2 regions of the Streptomyces sp. C genome follow, and region 2 is predicted to be linked to the other one. Evidence: riboswitches for the same ligand, from Rfam matches in the RefSeq annotation. Region 2 holds a riboswitch; the other holds the start of a gene.
The links. Region 2 has a riboswitch for S-adenosylmethionine ahead of thrC (threonine synthase). Riboswitches for the same ligand answer to the same signal wherever they lie in the genome.
Positions count from the first base shown of each region.

Region 1: another riboswitch for S-adenosylmethionine. It lies ahead of SSNG_RS09880 (aminotransferase class V-fold PLP-dependent enzyme); the one in region 2 lies ahead of thrC (threonine synthase).

Region 1 is NZ_GG657750.1:2,229,437-2,232,584, reverse strand. Features, by position in the region: gene trpD (anthranilate phosphoribosyltransferase) at 1-733, shown strand, start outside; SAM riboswitch class IV at 823-939, shown strand; gene SSNG_RS09880 (aminotransferase class V-fold PLP-dependent enzyme) at 1,169-2,557, shown strand; gene SSNG_RS09875 (Lrp/AsnC ligand binding domain-containing protein) at 2,747-3,028, opposite strand; gene SSNG_RS09870 (rhomboid family intramembrane serine protease) at 3,025-3,148, opposite strand, start outside.
Region 2 is NZ_GG657750.1:4,290,519-4,293,666, reverse strand. Features, by position in the region: gene SSNG_RS19295 (cold-shock protein) at 1-38, opposite strand, end outside; gene SSNG_RS19290 (MoaD/ThiS family protein) at 444-722, opposite strand; gene thrC (threonine synthase) at 766-2,040, opposite strand; SAM riboswitch class I at 2,058-2,196, opposite strand; gene SSNG_RS19280 (glucosyl-3-phosphoglycerate synthase) at 2,414-3,148, shown strand, end outside.

The DNA of each region.
Region 1 (3,148 bases), 2.1 Mb from region 2:
CGTGGCCGCCGGCGCCGGCGCCAAGATCGTCAAGCACGGCAACCGGGCGGCGTCCTCCGCCAGCGGCTCCTCCGACGTCCTGGAGAAGCTCGGCGTCAACCTGGCGCTCACCCCGGAGCGGGTGGCGCAGGTGGCCGAGGAGGCCGGCATCACCTTCTGCGCCGCGGTGGTCTTCCACCCGGCCCTGCGGTACGCCGCCTCGGCCCGCCGCGACCTCGGGGTGCGCACCGCGTTCAACGGCCTCGGCCCGCTCACCAACCCCGCCCGCGTCAAGGCGCAGGCGGTCGGCGTGGCGGACCCGCGGCTGGCCCCGATCATGGCCGGGGTGCTCGCCGAGCGGGGCACCTCCGCGCTGGTGTTCCGCGGGGACGACGGCCTGGACGAGCTGACCACCACCGGGACCTCCCGGGTGTGGTGGGTCCGCGACGGCGAGGTCACCGAGCACGCCTTCGACCCGCGCGACGTCGGCATCGGCACGGTCGACATCTCGGCCCTGCGCGGCGGCGACCCGTCGTACAACGCGGACGTGGCCCGCCGCCTGCTGGCGGGGGAGACGGGCCCGGTGCGCGACGCGGTCCTGCTGAACTCGGCGAGCGCCCTGGTGGCGCTGGACCCCGGCACGGGCACGCTGGAGGAGCAGCTCGCGGCCGCCATGGCCCGCGCGGCGCAGTCCATCGACTCCGGGTCCGCGCGTGCGGTGCTGGACCGCTGGGTGGCGGCCACCAACTCCTGATCGCGAGCGGTCCCTCCGCACACGGCCCCGGTCCACGATGTGGACCGGGGTCTTGCGCGCGCGGGATCTTGTGGCAGGATGCTCTCCAAGGTCACGAGTGACAGCGTTTAGGCCCCGGCTTGCTGTCCGGCAACCCTCCTTCCGTGGCGGGGTGCCCCGGGTGATGACCAGGTCGTAGGCAGCAAGGCCTACGGCAAGCGCGGATCCCTCGACACCAGGGGTCCTGGTCTCTCGAGGAGCGTTTTCCGTGAGCAAGCGAATGCGATAGGGCGAATCCGCCCCTTCTTCAACCCTCGGATCAGGGTCCCTTCCGCGTACCCCCGATCAGTCCGAGGACCTTCCCGTACCCCCTGACGGCCGCCGTCGCCGCGCGCCGCCGTACCCGCGTACGGGCACACCGAAGCCATTCAGCCCTGCCTGCCGGGAGATACCGCCATGTCCGCATCCCTGAACGCCGCCGCCACCGCCTGCGCCACCGCCGCCGAGGTCCCCGCCTGTGACGGGCCGCTCCCGGTGCTCGGCCGGGACGTCACCGTCCCCCTGGTCACCGGCGGCGAGGTCACCTACGCGGCCCTGGACTACGCGGCCAGCGCCCCCGCGCTCCAGCGGGTCTGGGACGACGTCGCCGCGTACGCCCCGTACTACGGCAGCGTCCACCGCGGCGCCGGCTACCTCTCCCAGCTGTCCACCGACCTGTTCGAGCAGAGCCGCGCCACGGTCGCCGAGTTCCTCGACTGCCGCCCCGCCGACCAGGTCGTCTTCACCCGGTCCACCACCGACTCCCTCAACCTGCTCGCCGCCGCGCTCCCGGCCGACTGCCAGGTGTTCGTCTTCGAGACCGAGCACCACGCCTCGCTGCTGCCCTGGGGCGACGCCCGCGTCACCTACCTCAACGCCCCCCGCACCCCCGGCGAGGCCGTCGCCACCCTGGAGCGGGCCCTCGCCGACCGCGAGCCGTACGGCCCGGCGCTGGTGTGCGTCACCGGCGCGTCCAACGTCACCGGTGAGCTGTGGCCGGTGAAGGAGCTCGCCGCCGCCGCGCACGCCCACGGCGCGCGGATCGTGCTGGACGCCGCCCAGCTGGCCCCCCACCACCCCGTCTCCGTACGGGAGCTGGACGTGGACTGGGTCGCCTTCTCGGGGCACAAGCTGTACGCGCCCTTCGGCTCGGGCGTGCTCGCCGGCCGCGCCGACTGGCTCCAGGAGGCGGAGCCGTACCTCGCGGGCGGCGGCGCCTCCCGCAAGGTGGCCCGCCGTGAGGACGGGGGCGTCGACGTCGAGTGGCACACCACCGCCGCCCGCCACGAGGCCGGCTCCCCGAACGTGATCGGCGTCTACTCCATCGCCTCCGCCTGCCGCGCGCTGCGCGAGGCCGGCTTCGAGAACCTCGTCGCCCGGGAGGAGCACCTCATCGCGAAGGTCCGCGAGGGCCTGGCGGAGGTCCCGGCGGTGCGGGTGCTGTCCCTGTTCGGGGACGACGCCCCGCGCGTCGGCGTCATCTCGTTCGTGGTCGACGGCTGGAACAGCTCGCACTTCGCGGCCGCGCTGTCCGCCGAGTACGGGATCGGGGTGCGGGACGGGCTGTTCTGCGCCCACCCGCTGGTCCGCACCCTGCTCGGCAGCGAGCCGCAGGCCCAGGGCGAGTGCGGGGCGCCGGAGGCGGCGCCGGGGGAGCGGTCGCTGAACGCGATCCGGGTCAGCTTCGGGGCCGGTACGCCGGACGAGCACGTGGAGCGGTTCGTCCGCGCGGTTCGGGAGCTGGTCGAGGACGGCGCGAAGTGGCAGTACCGCACGGAAGAGGGCCGCTGCGTTCCGGCGGTGTGATGCCGGAAGCGGGGAGTGGACACCGCTGCGCGGAGCGGTCCCCTACCCGCCCTTCCACCGTTCCCAGGGGCGCTGCCCCTGACCCCGTTGCGCTCAAACGCCGCGCGGGCTGGAATGTCGCTGCGCCGGCAACGTCCAGCCTCGCCGGCGTTTGAGGCGCGGGGGTCTGGGGGCGGAGCCCCCAGAGGGCTACGCGTCCAGGCCGATGGCGAAGGCGGCTTCGAGGTCGTGCTGCGAGTACGTGCGGAACGCGACGTGCGTGTCGGTGGCCTCGACGCCCGGGATCTTGCTGATGCGGCCCGGGATGATGTCCGCGAGGTTCTCGTGGCGGGCGACGCGGACCAGCGCGATCAGGTCGTACGTACCGGTGACGGAGTAGACCTCGCTGACGCTGTCCAGCTGCGCGATGGACTCGGCGATCTCGGGGATCCGGTCCACGCTGGTCTTGATGAGCACGATCGCGGTGATCACGGTTGGCTGTCTCCCTCGCCGGCAGTCACTGGTCGCCTCACTCTAGTCGTACGGCGATAGCGGGCCCACGCGTAGCAGAAGCCCAGCGAGAACCCCACCACGTGGGCCAGGTAGGCCACC
Region 2 (3,148 bases):
TTCTCCGCGTTGAACCACTTGACGGTGCCCTGAGCCATGCCTAACTCCCCTATTACTGGCCCTTGCGCGGGACCGCACTTCGCGGTCCCGGGTCAGAACTTGCGCCGGAACGCCTCGACCGCGGCTGAATGTATCCGCACCGGTGCTGTCAGCAACAGGTCAATCCGACGAGAAATCTGGACACACGGAAACCTGAAAATAGGGTGAAAAGCTGGCATATTCCAGGGCAACTCGGGCCAGACAAGCGGCACCAAAGGCCCAAAAGGCACGCTCATGTTGACTCAATGTCAACCATCCGTCGACCCGCTCATATGCGGCGGGCAAGAACAGCGGAGGGGACTGCCCCAACTCTACCGCGCCCAATCAAGCAGAATTGCCCCCTCCGCTTTTAGCGGAGGGGGCAATTCTGATCTGAACGCGTCAGCCGCGGACGGAACCGCGAATCAGCAGCCGCCGGCGACGGCCGGGATGATCGAGACGCCGGCGCCGTCCGGCGTCGCCGCCTGCAGCCCGCCCTCGAAGCGCACGTCGTCGTCGTTGACGTAGACGTTCACGAAGCGGCGCAGCTTGCCCTGGTCGTCCAGGACGCGCGCGGCGATGCCCGGGTGGTTCTTCTCCAGGGACTCGATGACCTCGGCGAGGGTCGCACCCTCGGCCGGGACCTCGGCGGCGCCGCCGGTGTAGGTGCGCAGGATGGTGGGGATGCGGACGTTGACGCTCATGGCGCTACCGCCTTTCCGGATGTGTCAGGTCAGGGGGGAAGGGTCAGGCCAGGCCGGCGGCGCGGAACGCGTCCAGGCTCGGGCGGATGGTGGCGGTCTGGCCGCTGTCCGCGGCCACCGCCTCCAGGGTCTTGAGGCCGTCACCGGTGTTCAGGACCACGGTGGTCAGCGCCGGGTCGAGCTGCCCGTTCTCGATCAGCTTCTTCGTCACGCCGACGGTCACGCCGCCCGCGGTCTCGGCGAAGATGCCCTCGGTGCGCGCCAGGATCTTGATGGCCTCGACGACCTGCTCGTCGTTGACGTCCTCGACGTAGCCGCCGGTGCGCCGCGCGATGTCCAGGACGTACGGGCCGTCCGCCGGGTTGCCGATGGCCAGGGACTTGGCGATGGTGTTCGGCTTCTGCGGGCGCACCACGTCGTGGCCGGCCTTGAAGGCGGTGGACACCGGGGAGCAGCCCTCGGCCTGGGCGCCGAAGATCTTGTAGGGCTTGTCCTCGACGAGACCGAGCTTGACCAGCTCCTGGAGACCCTTGTCGATCTTCGTCAGCTGGGAGCCTGACGCGATCGGGATGACGATCTGGTCGGGCAGCTGCCAGCCGAGCTGCTCGCAGATCTCGTACGCCAGCGTCTTGGAGCCCTCGCCGTAGTAGGGGCGCAGGTTGACGTTGACGAAGCCCCAGCCCTCGCCCAGCGGGTCGCCGATGAGCTCGGAGCAGAAGCGGTTGACGTCGTCGTAGTTGCCCTCGATGCCGACCAGGTCGCCGCCGTAGACACCGGCCATGACGACCTTGCCCTGCTCCAGGTCGTGCGGGATGAACACGCAGGACCGGAAGCCCGCACGGGCGGCCGCGGCGCCGACGGCACCGGCCAGGTTGCCCGTGGAGGAGCAGGACAGGGTGGTGAAGCCGAAGGCGCGGGCGGCCTCGACGGCGATGGCCACGACGCGGTCCTTGAAGGAGTGCGTCGGGTTGCCGGAGTCGTCCTTGACGTAGAGCTTGCCGGTGACGCCCAGCTCCTTGGCCAGGTTCTCGGCGTCCACCAGCTTGGTGAATCCGGGGTTCAGGCTCGGCTTGGAGGCCACGTCCACCGGGACGGGCAGCAGCGGCGCGTAGCGCCAGATGTTGTTCGGACCGGCCTCGATCGCGGCGCGCAGGGCCTCCGGGTCGCCGAGCGGCAGCTCGTAGGCGACTTCCAGGGGGCCGAAGCACTCGACGCAGGCGAAGATGGGGCCGAGCTCGAAGCGGGTACCGCACTCGCGACAGGAAAGTCCGGTGGCGGGTCCGAGGTCGACAGAGGTGGCGACAGTCTGTGCAGCCATGATGGCGAGGCCCTTTCTCCTCATCTTCCCCATGGCGCACTTCGCCATGAGACGGAATTGGCACCTTCCCTAGCCGGGGCCTCGCGCTGGCGAGAACCGACTGGAGGGTTGCCGGGGCTTCAACGGGCCGTGTCCCTCTGCCCCTCTGGATGAGCGGTATGGCACCGGACACACGCGCTCTGCGGCGCGCCGGTGCGTTTGTGCGCGGGACCCCCGGCATGCGGTGGTCTCTCGCGTTGTTCAAGACTGTAACCGAAGGGACGGGCGGTTGAGACAGCCGTCCGAACCGCGAGATGGATCACAATTCGGCCCAAATGAGCCGAGTGCCGCAGAGACCAAGAGAAGCCCGAAACATGCCCAAGGGGTGCTGAGAGTGCTGGATGAGGTGGAGCGCTGGCTGGCAGACCGCTCCTGGTCCGCCGCCGACCGACCGCTCGACCAGCTGCTCGACCGGAAACGGGCGGCCGGGACGACGGTGAGCGTGGTGCTGCCCGCGCTCGACGAGGAAGCCACCGTCGGGGAGATCGTCGAGATCATCCGGCGCGACCTGATCGAGGCCCCGCCCGTCCCCCTGGTGGACGAGCTGGTGGTCGTCGACTCCGGCTCCACCGACCGCACGGCCGAGGTCGCGGCCAAGGCCGGCGCCCGCGTCGTGCACCGCGACTCGATCCTGCCCCGCATCCCGGCCCTGCCCGGCAAGGGCGAGGTGCTGTGGCGCTCCCTGCTGGCCACCACCGGCGACGTCGTCTGCTTCGTCGACGCCGACCTGCGGGACTTCGACTCCGCCTTCGTCTCCGGGATCGTCGGGCCGCTGCTCACCGACCCGCAGGTGCAGTTCGTCAAGGCCATGTACGACCGCCCCCTCGGCGACACGCCGGGGCAGGGCGGCCGCGTCACGGAGCTGGTGGCCCGCCCGCTCCTCAACCTCCACTGGCCCCAGCTGGCCGGCTTCGTCCAGCCGCTGGGCGGCGAGTACGCCGTACGCCGCTCCCTGCTGGAACGTCTCCCCTTCCCCGTCGGGTACGGGGTGGAGCTGGGCCTGCTCGTGGACGCGCTGCACACGGTCGGACTGGACGCGCTGGCCCAGGTGGACGTGGGGGTCCGGCTG